One region of the Idiomarina sp. T82-3 genome, then DNA from elsewhere that is predicted to be linked to it. Evidence: predicted binding sites of a transcription regulator. Region 1 holds the regulator's gene; each other region holds the start of a gene.

What was found. Region 1 encodes MetJ, which represses methionine synthesis genes. Its sites were predicted from a motif close to TAGACGTCTAGACGTCTA; they were not measured.
Region 2: a site for MetJ is predicted at 5,075-5,092, ahead of msrA (peptide-methionine (S)-S-oxide reductase MsrA). Genes of this name have one in related genera too.
Region 3: a site for MetJ is predicted at 4,378-4,395, ahead of metK (methionine adenosyltransferase). Genes of this name have one in related genera too.

What each region holds. Positions count from the first base shown of each region.
Region 1 is NZ_LSBQ01000016.1:40,057-46,538, reverse strand. It holds gene AWU56_RS09915 (bifunctional aspartate kinase/homoserine dehydrogenase II) at 1-1,607, opposite strand, end outside; gene metJ (met regulon transcriptional regulator MetJ) at 1,782-2,108, shown strand; gene AWU56_RS09905 (malic enzyme-like NAD(P)-binding protein) at 2,105-3,349, opposite strand; gene rpmE (50S ribosomal protein L31) at 3,603-3,815, opposite strand; gene priA (primosomal protein N') at 3,987-6,182, shown strand; gene argS (arginine--tRNA ligase) at 6,266-6,482, shown strand, end outside.
Region 2 is NZ_LSBQ01000001.1:73,987-80,468, reverse strand. It holds gene ung (uracil-DNA glycosylase) at 1-189, shown strand, start outside; gene AWU56_RS00330 (cytochrome b/b6 domain-containing protein) at 176-688, opposite strand; gene AWU56_RS00325 (DUF3545 family protein) at 954-1,127, shown strand; gene suhB (inositol-1-monophosphatase) at 1,178-1,975, opposite strand; gene trmJ (tRNA (cytosine(32)/uridine(32)-2'-O)-methyltransferase TrmJ) at 2,089-2,814, shown strand; gene iscR (Fe-S cluster assembly transcriptional regulator IscR) at 2,891-3,358, shown strand; gene AWU56_RS00305 (IscS subfamily cysteine desulfurase) at 3,374-4,525, shown strand; gene msrA (peptide-methionine (S)-S-oxide reductase MsrA) at 4,511-5,059, opposite strand; gene ndk (nucleoside-diphosphate kinase) at 5,224-5,655, shown strand; gene rlmN (dual-specificity RNA methyltransferase RlmN) at 5,735-6,482, shown strand, end outside.
Region 3 is NZ_LSBQ01000002.1:57,693-64,174, forward strand. It holds gene AWU56_RS01455 (PhoH family protein) at 1-259, shown strand, start outside; gene AWU56_RS01460 (hypothetical protein) at 261-1,259, opposite strand; gene AWU56_RS01465 (hypothetical protein) at 1,259-1,549, opposite strand; gene ruvX (Holliday junction resolvase RuvX) at 1,617-2,024, opposite strand; gene AWU56_RS01475 (YqgE/AlgH family protein) at 2,021-2,578, opposite strand; gene gshB (glutathione synthase) at 2,630-3,580, opposite strand; gene AWU56_RS01485 (16S rRNA (uracil(1498)-N(3))-methyltransferase) at 3,592-4,341, opposite strand; gene metK (methionine adenosyltransferase) at 4,470-5,615, shown strand; gene tkt (transketolase) at 5,729-6,482, shown strand, end outside.

The DNA.
Region 1 (6,482 bases):
TCATCGTAAGGTGCATTGGGCAACTCTCGAAGCAGCTCGGTTAGTACGTATGGGCGTGATAAACGGTCAAACCCTGCTTGCCACTCATTCAATTCGACGCCACTATAGTCAAGCCAGAGCTTCTTAGAGTTAGCGATACCTATTACTCGGACATCCATTACTTGGTTAATGCGGTCGCGCTGTTGACGGAATAAGTCCAACCAAGCTGTACCAATGTTACCGCGACCAATGACTAGCACGCCTAAGCTGCGGCGATAGTTAAATAACTGGCTATGAAGCCGGTTGAGTAAACGGTTATCAAGCTTTTGTTCTAATATGGCGACCGCAGAACACCCGTCTTCGCTGACCGCAAAGCGACGCACCTTCTGTTCGCCTAACTGTAGTTTGAAGGTATTATATTGATCCGTCTCTTGAATGCGATTACCAACCAGTGCCACCATTGAATAGCCGTGGATTTGCGTGACTGCATTACCCGCATTGATGCGGTCGAGCCAGTGGCTGATGTAGTTCAAGTGGTTTTGGTGGAAAACCAAGTATTGCTGATGTTTTTCGGGTTCGGTCCAGCTTACCAATGGCGTTAAATCCAGCGCGTCAAGTTGTTTGACGAGCTCGCGGTCGTTGAGTTCGACCTTAAACAATACAACTTCGGACAAAGATGTGAATACTTTACCCTTAGGTTCTGTATGTTCGAAATTGCCAATACGGGTCTGCTGATTTTCAACTTTTAGGCTTGAGCGCACCGAAATGACCATACGATCGCGGTCAACAGGTTGGAATGTGCGAGGGTGTAGCACCGGGCTGCCTAATCGAGCCAGCTCTTCTGCTTCGCTCCAATCTAAGGTCGACAAACTGACGACACGTTCTATCTTACGCGGATCGGCTGAATAAACACCGGCGACGTCTTTCCAAATAGTGACTTGCTTTGAATTAAGTAAGCTACCAACCAAAGTCGCAGAATAGTCACTGCCGTTACGACCTAGTGTGAGGCTCTCACCGTTTAAACCGCGTGCAATAAAGCCCGTAACAATAAATCGTGTGCCGGGAAAAGGTGCTACGCGATTTAATAAATTATGGCGCGACTCTAACTCCTGAATAACGGGCTCAGGGGCGTCTTCAGCCTTTAGGAAGTCACGTGCATCAATATGGTCTGCTTTAGTACCTTGTTTCCTTAATAATGCCGCAAGGAGTCGAGCTGACCAAAGTTCACCGTAAGACAGTAGTTCTGCCTCGTGTTCGATAATTTCTTTACCCGCAACGAAGTCGCGGAAGCGTTGAAAATCCACAGTCGACTGCTCAAGGATAGGTGCCGCAAACTCGCTACCGAGAAGTTCGTGGATTAATCCTTGTTGGAACCGCTCCAGTTGGTCGAGTAAAATATCAGCCGTATCGCCAGACTCCTTTTGAGCTTTAATAATTGCTAAAATACGGTTAGTGGTATCACCCGCCGCCGAGACCACCACAACATCGCTTGCGCCTGCATATTCGGTTACAATGCGTGCCACGCGACGATAACAAAAAGCGTCAGCCAAACTACTGCCGCCAAACTTATGCACTTGAACGTTATCGGCTACCGTCCGAATCTGATCTAAGCTCGGCTCTGCGGTCATTGGCGATACCTCTCAAATAAATGAATTAACTGATGTAATGACTAAGGCTAAAACATCAAACGCCAAATGTCAGCAAATTTTAGCCATCTAGACGGATAAAATTTGACCTTCATCTGGGATTGAGTAAAATTCAATATAACTTATATGGTTTTTGACTAAGGCAGGACTCTCACGATGAAGTGGAATGGTGATTATATCTACCCCTATGCAGAGCACGGGCGTAAAAGCGAACAGGTAAAAAAGGTAACCGTATCAATACCGACTCGCGTGCTTAAAGTACTCACCGATGAGCGAACTCGCCGTCAAGTTAAGAACTTACGTCATGCTACGAACAGCGAACTACTCTGCGAAGCCTTTTTACACGCTTTTACGGGCCAACCGTTGCCGACGGATACCGATTTAGAAAAGACCAATCCAAATAAAATACCTAAGGCAGTACGCGAAGAATTAGAAGCACGAGGGCTTCCAATTCCTGCAGATGATGAACTCGATACGCCTTAATCTTGCATATAGTTTTCAGGTAGCGGGATTTTGGCAACACCAGAATCGACCGCTGCCTCTGCCACTGCCTTAGCTACGCGCTGACACAAGCGAGGGTCCATGGGTTTAGGAATGATGTAATCAGCGCCGAAAGTGAGTTCATCAATACCGGCTGCTTTTTTGACCTCATCAGGCACTTCCTCTTTTGCGAGCTGGCGGATGGCTTCAACCGCTGCAATTTTCATCTCATCGTTAATTGCGGTTGCACGCACATCTAAAGCGCCGCGAAACATGAACGGAAAGCACAACACATTGTTGACTTGGTTAGGGTAGTCAGAACGACCAGTGCCGATAATAATGTCGTCGCGAGTTTGCTGAGCTAATTCGGGCTTAATTTCTGGATCCGGGTTAGAGCAAGCGAACACGATCGGCTTATCAGCCATCAGTTTAAGCGTTTCTGGCGAGAGTAGGTCAGGTCCTGAAACACCGAGAAACAGGTCGGCCCCTTCAATGACTTCTTCGAGCGTCCGTTTGTCAGTGTTGTTTGCGAAGAGCGCTTTATATTCGTTGAGATCCTCGCGGCGAGTATGGATGACACCTTTGGAATCCAACATGTAAATATGTTCGCGTTGCGCACCACATTTGATAAGTAGCTCCATACAGGCGATGGCGGCGGCCCCCGCACCCATGCAAACAATATGGGCATCTTTAAGGGACTTACCTTGGATTTCAAGTGCATTCAACATGCCTGCAGCGGTCACAATAGCCGTGCCGTGTTGGTCATCATGAAACACAGGTACGTTACATTTTTCAATAAGCGCTTGCTCGATTTCGAAACACTCAGGCGCCTTGATATCCTCAAGATTAATACCACCAAATGTGTCGGCTATATTCGCCACTGTATTAATGAAATCTTGAGTAGTGCGATGGGAGACTTCAATATCGATGGAGTCTAATCCTGCAAACCGCTTAAATAACAGTGCTTTCCCTTCCATCACGGGCTTTGATGCCAGCGGCCCCAAGTTACCCAAACCAAGAATCGCGGTACCATTAGAAATAACAGCGACCATATTGCCTTTCGCCGTATATTTATAGGCATTGTCGGGATCTTCAGCTATGGCTCTCACTGGTTCCGCAACACCCGGACTGTAGGCAAGCGCTAAGTCTTTCGCAGAGTCAGCTGGCTTGGTGAGTTCAACTGAAATCTTACCTGGTGTGGGGTATTGGTGATAATCCAACGCTTTTTGGCGGAAATCTGACATTTAGGCAACCTGAAAAAATGAATAAAGGATGATGTATTAGGATAAAGGCAATTAGGAAAATAACAAATCTTACCTGCTTATGTGGACTCACTCAGATCATGCTAACTTTTGATGTGTTTAAAAACACACCAGTCAACTTTTCTTTAACAATGGTGTCTCTGAGCAGAGTAGATATGAAAAAAGGCGCCATTTGGCGCCTTTTTTGTAAAAATGGGCTGAAAAGCTCATTTTTATACGTTTTGCGTACCGGCAATTATTTTTTGCCCAAAGTACCAAAACGTTTCTTGAATTTGTCGACACGACCACCTGTGTCCATTACACGTTGCTTACCAGTGTAGAATGGGTGGCACTCTGAACATACGTCGATGTGTAGATCTTCTACGCGAGTAGAGCGAGTTTCAAATTCGTTACCGCACGAGCAAGTTACTTTGATTGCTTCGTACTTAGGATGAATACCTTGTTTCATGGGAATACCTCGAGTTAGGCCACATCGCTATCCAGTCGCCTCGTCTGCGCAGGACACCATGTGTAAAAAAACAACAATGTTTAAGAGCGCGGCATTTTATGCGATCTTCACTGATCATTCAAGAGGCTTATTACGCTTGTTTTATCGCTCATTGCGTTTCAGAATAGCGCTATGATAGACAGCCCTCACTACATTGAAGTGGCGTTACCGTTGCCGTTGCGGCGCAGCTTCACTTACCAATATGATTTGTCGGAACCGGCAGTGCTCGGTGCGCGTGTGCGGGTGCCTTTTGGTCAACGGCAATTGGTCGGCATTATAACGCAACTTAATGTTGCAGCGCCGAGCACGTTTGAAGCCAAGTCAGTGCTGGCACAACTAGATACCACCGCGGTATGGAAAGCCGAGCTGTGGCAACTTTTAAATTGGGCGTCAGATTACTATCAGCATAGTCTGGGTGATGTATTTGCTAATGCTTTACCCATATTGTTGAGACAGGGGAAACCCATCGGCTATGCGCCCGTTACTTATTATGAGTTGGCGCAGGATGCACCGAGTTCGAGTGATACTGCGCTTGACCGAGCGCCCAAGCAGAAGCAGTTACTCGGGCTATTAAGACAAGGTCGAGTCAGCGCAGCGCAACTTAAGCAGGCTCAGATTAGTACCACAGTCAGTAGCGCTGCTTGCGATAAAGGCTGGGTTAGACGCATTGAAGAAAGGCCTGAGCTTAATGCAGAACAACATTGGCAGATGGCGCTCAGCGAAGAACCACTCGCGGTTAACCAAGAACAAGCGGTTGCGCTTAGCGCAATTAAGCAAATATCTGGTCATGCAAGCTTTCTACTCGAGGGTGTAACCGGGAGTGGCAAAACCGAGGTGTATTTACAAGCTATCGAGCATGTCTTAGCAGCAGGTCGGCAAGTGCTAGTCTTAGTACCTGAAATTGGCTTGACGATGCAAACGATTAAGCGCTTTCGGCAACGTTTTGATGTTCCAGTCGAGGTCTTACACTCTAACCTTAATGATACAGAACGTCTTCATGCTTGGCTCAACAGTCGATCGAATCGGGCAGGCATTGTCATTGGCACACGCTCAGCCATTTTCACTCCGTTCGCTGATTTAGGCATGATCGTCGTCGATGAAGAGCACGACTTGTCCTATAAGCAGCAGGATGGATTTCGTTATCACGCTCGCGATATTGCGATTAAACGTGCGCAATTACTTGATATTCCGATCATTCTAGGCAGTGCTACGCCTGCGCTCGAGACCCTTAATAATGCCGTTAATCAGCGCTTTCACTGGTTGCAACTAACTCAACGCGCCGGTGTTGCAGAAAGCGTTGAGCATGAACTTATAGACTTGAAAGGTCTACCGATGCAGGCGGGCTTGTCGGAACCCTTGCTACAACAAATAGAACAGGAGCTAAGTAAGCATAACCAGGTGCTACTGTTTTTAAATAGGCGTGGCTTCGCACCTGCGCTGATGTGTCATGAGTGTGGGTGGATTGCTCAGTGTAAACGTTGCGATGCGTATTATACGTTGCACCAAGCACAACGGCGCCTACATTGTCACCATTGCGATAGCCAACGGCCTGTCCCAAAGCAGTGTGAGCAATGTGGCTCAACGCATTTAATATCGCATGGTGTGGGTACCGAACAACTCGAAGATTTTCTTAATCAACGATTTCCCGAGCACAGCGTTTTGCGGATAGACCGGGACTCTACACGACGCAAAGGCGAGTTAGACGCACACTTAAAATCGGCCTCCGAGCATAAACATCACATTTTGGTGGGTACCCAGATGCTCGCCAAGGGGCACCATTTCCCCAATGTGACTTTAGTCGCGCTGTTGGATGTCGATGGCGCTTTGTATAGCGCTGATTTTCGCGCGCCAGAGCGGTTGGCTCAGCTGTTTACACAAGTATCGGGTCGCGCGGGTCGAGCTCACAAACGCGGCCGAGTCGTGCTACAAACGCATCATCCCGAGCACGACTTAGTGCAAGATTTGCTAAATAATGGATACCAACACTTTGCGCTAACCGCTTTGGCTGAACGGCAGGCGACAGCGCTTCCCCCGTTCAAGCATTGGGCGCTGGTGCGGGCCGAAAGTACCGACAAAGCGCAAGTTGTCGAGGCATTGAATCATATGGCTGCTTGCTTACCCGAGGTTGCGGGCGTCATGGGCGTCGGTCCGATTCCCGCGTTAATGGAAAAACGAGCAGGTCGTTATCGTTATCAATGGATACTGCAGACGACATCGCGTAAACAACGCTATCAAGTCGTTAAATATTTACTCAGCCAGTGGGAAAACCTCAGTATTCTCAACCGTATACGATGGTCGTTGGACATTGATCCACAAGACTTCACATAAACGCGCAAAAACAGGTAAACTAACCCTCTTATTGTGAATCACTTTTTCTTTCCTTTTTAACGTTAATACAGGTAGTCGTGTCGATGAAAGAGCAACTTGAACAGTTAATTACTGATGCTGTGGGCCAATTAAAAGCTGACGGTATTCTTCCTACGGATCTAACCGTGAAGATTCAGTTGGACCGACCACGAGATAAGTCACACGGCGACTTTGCGTCCAATCTGGCGTTGATGCTGGCAAAGCCTGCAAAAATGAATCCGCGTCAATTAGCGGAAAAGGTTATTGAAGCGATTCCGGCGA
Region 2 (6,482 bases), on a different contig from region 1:
GCTCATGCGCAAAAAAAGGCAGCACTTATCCCGGATGATAAGCACTGCATATTAAAGGCACCTCATCCGTCACCATTATCCGCTCATCGTGGCTTTTTCGAAGCGCATCACTTTGTGCAAGCCAATCAATACCTCATGGCGCACGGACGGACACCCATTCAATGGGCGCCGGGTATCAGCGTCGATTAACTTCACGATGAAACTGTTTGATAGCCGCAAGCATGTGCAGCGCGATCAAACTTGGTAGCACGTAAGTTGCCAGGATCTTGTGTATTTCTTCGGCTGGTTCATGAAGCCATGACCAACCGGAGAGATCAATAAGCCAAGTAGTTTGTGAAGAAAGAGCGATCCCTTCGCCTTCGGTGAATAAGTATAAAGGACCGGTGATGAGCACGACTAAGAGTGTCAGTAACATCAAGCTTTGTAATCCTTTAGCGAGCTTAAATGTTGTTTGCTCATCGGGCTCTGGCGCGCGAAAGCCTGCGAATGCTCTAAATCCAATGCGCACTAATAAGAAGAGCCCAAGATAAAAGCCTGTCGTTACATGAATGCCTTCAACGGCATGTTTAAAGGTGCGTTCGTCGGCAAATACCATCATAAAGCCGAGTGTTAACATGATTGAGAGTGCGATTACAGTGAGCCAGTGCATAAACTGTGCAAGCGCAGAGTAATGTGTGGATGTATTCATGAGTTTAACCTCGTTGATTCACTTTGCTTTAGCCTATGCCGTGAAACTTAAATTTATCTTAATTAGAGCAACTTTCGTTTAACTTATTCCTTACAAGTGTCTATATTATGATCCATGTCATGTAAGATTCATGCGCAGTTAACATATTTGAAACAAACTGCTTTTATTCTTGCAAAAAGTGTGATATTTAATCATATGTGAACAAATTGTTGGGCAGTTTGTTTTGTGCGCTAATCCATAATTATAATGATACTGAGAGGTAGTCATGGACCATTCAGAAGAGCTTCAGAAAGTAAGTGAAAAATCATCGAAAGGACGCACAAGTAAGCGTAGGTGGCGTGAAATAGAACAATTAAAAGAAAAATACCTCTTACGCGAGGAGCTCACCGATATCGATTCTTCGTTTGATATCGATTTGGAAGAAATCGAGCTTCGTTAAAAGAAAAAGGCCGGCAAATTTGCCGGCCTTTGTCGTTCTTATCATAGCGTTTAGTCGTTGCTTTCTGGCTTTTTACGCAGTTGTGCAAGCATCTGCTTGAGCACCTTAGGTGCGCCGGCCACGATATGGCCGCTTTGAACATAATTGTGGCCACCTTCAAAATCAGTCACGATGCCGCCTGCTTCTCGTACAAGGAGGTCACCGGCCATCAAATCCCATGGCTTCAAGCCAAGCTCGAAGAAGCCATCGTAACGACCCGCGGCAACATAGGCGAGGTCGAGGGCTGCAGCACCAGCACGGCGCATATCCGCACAACGCTCAAATAAGCGACCAAACATCGCCTGATATTCATCGTAGCGATGTTTTGCTTTAAAAGGGAAACCTGTTGCGAGCAATGCACCATTAAGTTCTGTTAATGGTGATAAACGTAACCGACGGCCATTAAGCTGAGCGCCCGCGCCACGTGATGCGGTGAATAGTTCTTCGCGTACAGGATCGTAAACGACGCCTTGTTGCACCGTTCCTTTATGAACGACAGCAATAGAAATACAGAAGTGGGGAACACCGCGCAAGTAATTTGTTGTGCCGTCCAACGGATCGATAACCCACTGAAAATCGTTATCTTTACCCGTTTGCGTGCCGCTCTCCTCAGCGATAATACCGTGTTCAGGATAAGCCTTTTTAATGGTATTGATGATCGCTTGTTCAGCCGCCTTATCCATTTCAGATACCCAGTCGTTTGGGCCTTTGGCGGTTGCATCGATAGGTTGACCCTGATCGAATTCTTTAAGCAAAATTTTACCGGCTGCACGCGCTGCGCGCACCGCAATGTTTAACATCGGATGCATTTTCAAATTACCTGTGCTGTGAAAGAACGAATTTTAAGGTCGCGCATATTACCAGTGTTGAGGTAGAATGCGCAACTTTTCTACACTGGTTAAAATTAGATAAAGGCACTGTCATGCTCGATAACGTTCGAATTGTACTGGTGAATACCTCACATACTGGCAACATCGGTTCCGTCGCACGGGCGATGAAAACCATGGGTTTTAGCGATCTAGTATTAGTCGACCCGGTTTCGGAGCCGGACAGCCATGCATCGGCACTCGCCGCTGGCGCTACCGATATCTTAGCTAACGCGCGTATTGTTGAACGACTCGACCAAGCGATAGACGACTGTGGATTAGTACTTGCTACCAGCGCCCGTAATCGTACCCTTGACTGGCCGTTGCTCGGTCCGCGTCAAGCAGCAGGGCAGGTGTTAAGCGAAGCACCGAAATACCCTGTCGCCATCGTATTTGGTCGTGAAAACAGCGGTCTCACAAACGAAGAGTTGCAGCAAAGCCATTTTCATTTACATATCCCGACCAACCCCGACTATGGTTCGCTGAATTTGGCGATGGCCGTTCAAACCGTGTGCTACGAAGTGCGCATGCAGTTCCTTGAACAGGACGAAATGCCTGAAGTTACTCAAGCGTATCCTCGCGTTGAGGCACTCGAGCAGTTTTATCAACATTTAGAGTCGACGCTGACAGATACGGGCTTCATTATTCGCCAACACCCAGGGCAAGTTATGACCAAGTTGCGACGCTTATTTAACCGTGCGCGCCCCGAGGAAAACGAACTCAACATCTTGCGCGGTATCCTAGCTTCCGTGGATAAGCAAACGAAAAACTCGGGTTCTTAGAATACTTGACTAATTTAGTCGGAAAAGTACACTAATTAGGAGAACGATCACACTGAGTTATTAGAGGGGGAGATTGATGCGCCTGACTTCAAAAGGTCGCTATGCAGTGACAGCGATGCTCGACGTCGCGATGTTTGCAAAGCAAGCACCCGTGCCCCTAGCAGATATCTCAGATCGCCAAGGCATTTCGTTATCCTATCTCGAGCAACTCTTTGCTCGCTTACGTAAGCGGGGATTGGTTCATAGCGTGCGAGGACCTGGAGGTGGCTATCGCCTTGGGCGAGATGCCGACTCAATCTCTGTCGGTGCGGTGATCGATGCCGTTGACGAGTCTATCGACGCGACCAAATGCCAAGGCAAAGGTAATTGTCACAACGGTGAGCAGTGCCTGACCCATTCACTCTGGGAAGGGCTCAGTGATCGTATCGCACAATTTCTGGACGGCATTACCCTCGCCGAACTGATGGCCACTAAAGAGGTGGCGCAAATTGGCAACCGCCAAGTGGGTGACAACAACCAGAAAATAGAGCTCAATGTGCTGTAATAGCGGAGAGTTGTTTTGAAACAGCCTATCTATCTTGATTATGCGGCAACCACGCCCGTGGATAAATCCGTCGCAGATGCCATGATGAAGTACTTAACAGCGGATGGCGTTTTTGCCAATCCGGCATCGCGCTCGCACCGCCTCGGTTGGCAGGCGGAAGAGGCAGTCGACATCGCGCGAAATCAAGTTGCGGATTTAATCAACGCCGATCCGCGTGAAATCGTTTTCACCTCGGGTGCGACAGAATCGGATAATTTAGCATTAAAAGGTGTCATGCATCAGGCGCGTAACAAGGGAAAGCACCTAATTACGGTGGCGACAGAGCACAAAGCCGTTATTGATCCGGCATTGCAGCTTGAGCGCGAAGGTTTTGATGTGACGTTTTTATCGGTTGATAAAGACGGCTTGATAGATAGCCAAGCATTACAACAAGCGATGCGCGAGGATACGGTATTAGTCAGTGTGATGCATGTAAACAATGAGCTGGGTGTTATTCAAGATATCCCAGCGATCAGTGCATGTTGTCGGGAAAACAACGTACTTCTGCATGTCGATGCTGCGCAAAGTGCCGGTAAACTGCCACTTGATGTAGAACAACTTGGTGTAGACTTGCTTTCTATATCGGCACACAAAATGTATGGGCCAAAAGGAATAGGTGCGCTCTATGTGCGTCGTAAACCTAAAGTACAACTTGAGGCTGAAATGCATGGGGGTGGGCATGAACGCGGCATGCGTTCGGGTACCTTGGCGACCCATCAGATTGTTGGTTTAGGCGAAGCGGCGCAGCTTGCCCGTCAACGCTTAGGAGATGATCGTGAACATTACCGTGCGTTGAGCCAGTTGTTTCTCGATAAATTATTAGCGGAGCCTGGCATTAAATTGAATGGTGATGTATCGCAACGCGTACCCAATATCATGAATTTACGCTTTGCTAATGTAGAAGGTGAGTTATTGCTGATGTCGTTAAAGGACTTAGCGATTTCTTCAGGGTCAGCCTGTACATCCGCGAGTGTAGAGCCTTCTTATGTGCTGCGCGCGATTGGTTTATCCGATGAACTGGCACATGCATCGCTCAGGTTTAGTTTGGGCCGCGACACCACCTTGCAGGAAATGGAATATGCCGCGGACCATGTACTGAACACCTATCGCGTGTTAGCTGCGCAGTAATTCAGCGAAGGTTTTACGGAATTTTGCCAGCTTAGGTGAAATAACCGCTTGGCAATACGGGTTCTCCGGATTGCGATTAAAGTAATCATCATGGTAATCCTCGGCACTGTAGAAGGTGTCGAGCGGTGCAACTTCTGTCACAATCGGATCTTCAAACACCACATCATTTTCGAGTTCATCAATGAGTTCAAGCGCGATCTGTTGTTGCTCGTCATCATGATAAAAGATAGAAGTGCGGTATTGTGTGCCCACATCGTTACCTTGACGATTCACTTGCGTGGGATCGTGCAAGGTAAAAAAGATTTCCAAAATCTGACGATAACTAATAATCGACGGATCAAAAGTTAACTGTACAACTTCCGCATGACCGGTATCGCCATTGCAGACCTGTTTGTAGGTCGGATTCTCGGTTGTGCCGCCAGTGTAACCTGACTGCGCCGATTCAATGCCTTTAAGTTGATTAAATGCGGATTCAATACACCAAAAACATCCACCGCCTAGGGTAGCTTTTTGGAACTGGGTCGTATTCGACATCTGACGGACTCCTTTTGGACGTCTATAAGGCTAAACGTTTTTCGATAGTAGCTGAGAACGAGTTAAAAAACAATCAATAGATATTCGATTTTTTCTGAGATCTAACGTATAATTCGCGCGGAAATTTTCACCTCTGGTTAAATACCCATTTTGGAGTAAAAAAGATGGCTTTAGAGCGCACTTTATCAATTATTAAGCCCGACGCGGTTGCGAAAAACTTAATCGGCGCAATCTATAATCGTTTCGAAAGCGCAGGTCTGCGTATCGTAGCGTCAAAAATGATGCACTTGAGCAAAGAACAAGCTGAAGGCTTCTATGCAGAGCACAGCGAGCGTCCTTTCTTTGGCGCGTTAGTTGAATTCATGACTTCAGGTCCAATCGTAGTTCAAGTATTGGAAGGCGAAGAAGCTATCCTGAAAAACCGTGAAATCATGGGTGCAACGAACCCAGCAGACGCATTGGCAGGCACGCTTCGCGCAGACTATGCTGAAACTATCGACGAGAACGCAGTACATGGTTCTGACGCAGCTGAAACTGCAGCACGCGAAATCGCGTACTTCTTCAGCGATGAAGAGATCTGCCCACGTACTCGATAAGTCTTACGCAAGACTGATCGTTTAACGAATAAAATCGTGCGCCCTTTGGCGCACGGTACTTTTTAGATACAGGAAATTTATGACCAACGCTATCGATAAAAAAGTGAATCTTCTAAACCTGAACCGCGATGGAATGAAAGCCTTTTTCAAAGAGATGGGCGAAAAACCGTTCCGTGCCGATCAGGTCATGAAATGGCTCTATCACTTTTGTGTCGACGACTTTGATGAGATGACCAATCTCAACAAAGGACTACGCGAGAAGCTCAAACAATGTGCTGAAATTCGCGCACCAGAAATTCGCGAGCAGCAGCAATCGAGCGATGGCACGATTAAATTCGTCATGACATTGTTTGATGGTCAAGATGTTGAAACTGTTTGGATCCCAGAACGTGACCGCGCCACCTTGTGCGTTTCATCACAGGTAGGCTGTGCTCTTGAGTGCACTTTCTGCTCAACGGGCCAACAAGGTTTCAACCGTAACCTCAACGTAGCGGAAATCATTGGTCAGGTGTGGCGTGTTAATCAGCTACTCGGGGCCTATGGTAAAACAGGTATCAAGCCTGTGACTAACGTCGTCATGATGGGCATGGGCGAACCGCTGCTCAATCTCAACAATGTGGTGCCAGCGATGGACCTCATGATGGATGATTACGGTTTTGGTTTGTCTAAACGTCGAGTTACCTTGAGTACCTCAGGTGTGGTACCGGCATTGGACAAGCTACGCGAGCAAATCGATGTAATGCTCGCTATTTCGTTGCATGCGCCTAACGACGAGCTGCGCAATGAAATCGTACCGATTAATAAAAAGTACAACATCGAACAGTTTT
Region 3 (6,482 bases), on a different contig from region 1:
AAATGCGGTGGTTATACTTGATGAAGCACAAAACTTAACCGCATCACAGCTAAAAACAATAATTACCCGTTGTGGTGAGAATACGAAACTGGTCGTGTCGGGCAACTTGGCGCAGATTGATAGTTATTACTTAACTGCTGTCACCTCAGGACTCACCTTTATCGTAGAGCGTTTTAAAGATTATCCAGGCAGTGCGACCATTAATCTAAACGGTGTGGTAAGAAGTAGTCTGGCAGAGTATGCAGAGGAGCATCTATAGCTTAGTTGCCTTTGATAACCGTATACTGCCCAGTGTTGACAAGAAACTGCACATCACTGGAGAGTTGGCCCGCTGGTAAAACGGCGGGCCCTGCGACATCCATGAGAACGAATTCAGTTCCGTTGTGCATCAAGGTTATATCGTTTGCTTGCTTTGCCATTTGAATGCCAAAAATTGCATGTTTTGGGAAATAAACAATGATCATTCTTGCTTCAGGAATAATCTCTTTTAGTAAGGCTAGCGTGAGGCTGACTTTACTGTCACAGTCACCTCGATTGTTGAGAAGAAGGTAATTAGGTGGCGTGAAGCCATCTCCACGACTTGATAGCTTGCTACTGAGACTGTCATAAGGAATCGACTGAACAAAATGGCCAACGTAGTTGGTGTAGCTGCGTCGACTGTTATCTTTAAGTTCGTTCCCGATAGCGACAACCAGCGTTCTGAGAAGTGATTGAGTTTTCTCGGCAATAGTAACTGCATCTGGAACGATGCCCGTTTCCCCCAATGGAAGCGACAATTTGCGATAGTAATTTGCCGATAAATAGTCTTGCCATTGCTGATTAAAAAATTGTTGTACCTTTCTCAGTTGCTGTTGGTAACGTTGTTGTAACGGTTCCGTTCGTGCTTTGCGTATTGATAATGTTAATTTCTCTTGTCGGGGGGACAGCGTCGCTTCAACACCATACCAACGTTGGCGCTGTATATACTGATTAACTTGATAATTAAGCTCACGAAGTGCGCGCTTTCGGTCGTAACTCCGAAATGTTGCAAACGGCTTTAAGAAGTCGCGTTGATTAACACTGAAACTGAGCTGCGTGAGCTTCCCGTTGGGAAGATTCCATTGGTAGGAAAGTAAAATATCGCCGTCACGGGATGTTTTCTCGAAAGCTGTTTGTTGAGCAAAAACTTTGGGGACACTGCTAACAAGCAGAGCTGTTGAGAGAACAATGACTGCACCCCAAGCGGACAGGTATGTTCTCTCATCAGATAGCTTTTTCATTAGAACTTCATTTCGGTAATTGGACTTTCTTCAAACTTTAAGTCGACTTGATACTCAACGCCGCCCGCTCTAATAAAGAAATACGTTTTGTCGCGTTTGAATAGTTCATGAAGTGAAACGACGCGCACGCCAGGACGGCGTTCAGCGTTCCAGTCGCTCATCTCCACGCCTGTGCGCGAAACTAAAATGTTTTTATAACGGTCACCAGTTACCAGTAGCAACTTTTTATTTTCGTTGCGCAATAAAATGGTGTTACCTGTGACAGAAAATGGTTCTTCGTTGCCTAGCACAGCCTTCTCCCAAGCATTCTACTTTTTAATCATCACTATAACGAATTATCCTGATTTGGCAACATGACTACAATGCACGAAGATAATCTTCAACAATGAGCAATGCCGCAGCACTGTCGACTTTGCCTTTTTCCAAGCCGCGATAGCCATCGCGTTCAAACAGCGCTTCTCGAGCGGCGGTGGACGTTAAACGTTCGTCTTGAAAGACAACGGGGACATTAAAACGACCGTGAATACGATTGCCAAACTTTTTCGCGCGTTGCGTGAGCGGTTGCTCCGTGCCATCCATATTAAGTGGTAGGCCAACGACGACACGTTCAGGCTGCCACTCTTTGAGCAGTTGTTCGACAGTACTCCAGTTTGGAATACCGTCCTGAGCTTTGAGTGCTTTTAAAATAGAGGCGGTGCCCGTTATCGACTGACCCACTGCAACGCCAATACTTTTGGTGCCAAAATCAAACCCGACAACTGTCATGCGTGACCTACATCCGGTCCGAGCTTCCAAATATCAAAACCGAGTTGCTCGGTGGCTTTTTCCCAACGTTGATTAGTCGGTGTGTTAAACAATATCTCAGGATCTGCAGGGATAGCTAACCACGAATTTTCAGCCAGCTCTTGCTCTAGCTGGCCAGCTTCCCAACCCGCATATCCGAGCGTTAGCAGAAACTGTAACGGCGCCGCGGAGGAACCCAATGCCTCTAAAATATCACGTGAGGTGGTGACCATAATCTCATCACTCAACTTGAGGCTACTGCGCCAGTTTTGTTGTGGTGGGTGAATCACAAAGCCTCGCTCCTGACCCACCGGACCGCCTTGATAGACTGGACCTTTAAGACTATCTGCGCTATCCGGATAAACAATTTCAAGTTTGTCGAGCAACGAGTTAACCGTTAGCTCTGCAGGTTGATTAATGATCAGTCCCATCGCACCGTCTTCGTTGTGTTCGCAGATATAAGTCACGCTACGACGAAACAGCGGATCATTCATACTGGGTGTAGCAATTAAAAAATGATTTTGTAAGCTTTCCATAAAGCACTCCTCACTCACGATAAGACTTATATCGGGGTTTATTCAGCAATTTCAACGACGCTGCTGCAGATCGTGCTCAATAGCTGCGAAGAGTTGCGCTGCTATATTGATGTCATAGGCGTTTTCGATCTCTCGCATACAAGTTGGACTCGTCACATTGATTTCTGTAATACGTTCACCAATGACATCGAGACCAACAAGATATAAACCTTTTTGTTTAAGTGTGGGACCGATAGCACGCGCAATGCGTTCGTCACTTTCGCTCAATGGTTGCGGACGCCCACTGCCGCCAGCCGCAAGGTTGCCGCGTGTCTCACCAGCCGAAGGAATTCGAGCTAGTGCGTAAGGCACCGGTTCGCCATTAATAATCAGAATCCGCTTATCGCCGTCCTTGATCTCTGGCAGATATTTTTGTGCCATGGCATAACGCTGACCTTTTTCGGTGAGTGTTTCGATGATGACACCTAAATTTGCACCGTCTTCGTTAACTTTAAATATCGATGCGCCACCCATCCCGTCTAACGGTTTAAGTATGACGGTACCGTGCTTCTTATGAAACGCCTTAAGTTGCTCAGCATTGGCGGACACCAAACTATCGGTAATAAATTCAGGAAACCAACTGGTATAAAGCTTTTCATTACAATCTCGCAAGCTTTGCGGGTTATTCACTACCAGCGCACCTTCAGCTTGCGCCAAATCAAATATGTGCGTTGCATAGAGGAACTGACTATCAAACGGCGGGTCTTTGCGCATCATGATTATATCAAAGTCACCGAGCGGTAGCTTCTCAACATCACCTAACTGATAAAAGTCTGTCTTTTGATCTTTGACGGTGACTTTGCGTGCCATAGCGTAAGGTCGACCTGAGTCAATGAGCAGGTCGGCCATTTCAATATAATAACTTTGGTAACCGCGCGCCTGTGCTTCGAGCAACAGTCGGAAACTGGTATCTTTTTCCGTTTTTACCTGCGCAATGGGATCCATAATCATGGCTAACTTCATGGGTATTTTCCTTATTCGTTGCTGGCGTTGAGGTCACCAAATTCATACTGGATGGCTGCTAAAGCTGTCATCGCAGCGGTTTCTGTTCGCAGAATACGTGGTCCTAAACGAATCGGTTTAAAGTGATGGTGGCGAGCGTGTTCAACTTCAATATCCGTGAAACCACCCTCTGGACCAATCATTAACTGAATGCGCTGGGCCGAGTTAGCGCCCTCAATCTGATTGAGAGGTACCTGCGCATAGGGATCTAAGGTTAACCGCAAACCGTCAAACGGCGTCTTTACAAAGTCATCGACTGATATTGCAGGAAGTACGACAGGGACATGACTGCGACCGGATTGCTCACAAGCAGAAATGACAATTTTCTGCCATTGTTGTTGTTTCTTCTCAAGTCGATCACCGTTTAATTTTACACCGCAGCGCTCGCTGAACAGCGGAGTGATGGCATTAACACCGAGTTCCACTGATTTCTGTAGGGCGAAATCCATCCTGTCTCCGCGTGAAACGACCTGACCTAGGTGAACGAATAGAGGAGACTCGGTGTTGTTGAGTTGGGCACCAGTAATTTCAACTTGCGCGCTTTTCTTGGCGACTGAAGTGAGTACCGCTGCGTAATTAAAGTCATCGTTACAAAACAACTCAAGCGCCTGACCTTCTTGCATGCGAAGCACTTTGATGGTGTGTTGAAAGGCGTCATCACTGAGCGATACGGTGCTGTTGACCGTGAGTGGCTCGGGATGAAAAATGCGTGGAACTCTCATACGACTTAATTGAATCCTTATCTATGAACAGACTTTTGGACGTCTAGAAGTAGAAATTTTTTTATTGATCGGTTAAATTACGCCGTCAGTACTAGTTATTTTAATCAAAATAAAGGAATGGTAGGCATATGTCACGTCACCTATTTACTTCTGAATCGGTTTCAGAGGGCCATCCTGATAAAATTGCGGACCAGATTTCTGATGCCGTACTGGATGCAATTTTAGCAAAAGATATCCGCGCCCGTGTGGCGTGTGAAACCTATGTCAAAACTGGCATGGTATTAGTGGGCGGGGAAATATCCACTTCAGCTTGGGTCGATATTGAAGATTTAACCCGTCAAGCCATCCGTGATGTCGGTTACACACATTCGGACATGGGTTTTGATGCCAACTCTTGCGCGGTACTAAACGCGATTGGTAAGCAGAGCCAAGATATTAATCAAGGCGTAGATCGTGAATCGCCTGAAGCGCAAGGCGCGGGTGATCAGGGTTTGATGTTTGGCTATGCATCTAATGAAACCTCGGTATTAATGCCAGCCCCCATTACCTATGCGCACCGCATTGTTCAGCGTCAGTCAGAGATGCGTAAAAATGGCACGCTCGATTGGTTACGGCCTGATGCCAAAAGCCAGCTGACGTTTGTATACGAGAATGGTAAACCGGTGGCAATTGATACGGTAGTGCTTTCGACCCAACACCGTGAAGATATTGACCAAGCCACATTGCGTGAAGCCGTGATGGAAGAGATCATTAAGCCAGTGCTACCCGAACAATGGGTTAGCCGTGATACTAAGTTCCACATTAATCCAACCGGTCGATTCGTGATTGGCGGCCCGATGGGTGACTGCGGTTTGACGGGGCGCAAAATTATTGTGGATACCTACGGTGGCATGGCGCGTCACGGTGGCGGCGCGTTCTCGGGCAAAGATCCATCGAAGGTTGACCGCAGCGCCGCATACGCGGCACGTTACGTGGCGAAAAACCTCGTTGCCGCAGGCTTGGCGGAACGCTGCGAAATTCAGGTGTCATATGCAATTGGCGTTGCTGAGCCAACATCAATCAGTATTGATACCTTTGGTACTTCGCAACACAGTGAAGAGAAGTTGATAGCGTTAGTACGCCGTCATTTTGACTTGCGTCCTTACGGTTTAATTCAGATGCTTGATCTGGAACGGCCTATTTATCGTGCTACGTCGACCTACGGGCACTTTGGGCGAGAGGAATTTCCATGGGAAAAAACTGATAAAGCCGATGCATTAAAGCAGGATATCTAATTTACGGGTGTTGAATTTTTCGCCCATAAATTTGCTTGAAGCCCCCGAATTGTGGACAATACGCGCACCAACTATGGTTCATCTAATTGCGTGTCACCAATCGGGGGTTTTTCATGTCTGAACGTCGTCATCTCGCCAACGCTATCCGTGCTCTAAGTATGGATGCCGTCCAACAAGCCAACTCAGGTCACCCTGGGGCGCCAATGGGCATGGCAGATATCGCTGAAGTATTATGGCGAGATTATTTAAAGCACAACCCAAATAACCCCAGTTGGGCCGACCGCGACCGCTTTGTGCTGTCAAACGGTCATGGCTCGATGCTCATCTACTCGTTGCTTCATTTAACAGGTTACGACCTTAGCATTGACGACATTAAGCAATTCCGTCAGTTACATTCGAAAACCCCTGGCCATCCAGAGTATGGTTATACGCCGGGTATCGAGACAACGACAGGGCCTTTAGGTCAAGGCATCGCAAATGCTGTCGGCATGGCGTTAGCGGAAAAAACTCTGGCGGCACAGTTTAACCGTGATGAACATAATGTAGTTGACCACTTCACCTATACCTTTTTGGGCGATGGTTGCTTGATGGAAGGCATTTCTCATGAGGCTTGCTCATTGGCAGGTACACTTGGCTTAGGCAAGCTCATCGCATTTTACGACGATAACGGTATCTCGATTGATGGTGAAGTCGAAGGCTGGTTTACAGACGATACTGCACAACGCTTTGAATCATATAACTGGCATGTGATTCGTGATGTTGATGGACATGATGCCGATGCCATTAAGCAGGCGATTGAAAGCGCACGCAGCGAAACGCAGCGCCCTACATTGATTATTTGTAAAACCGTAATTGGTTTTGGTTCGC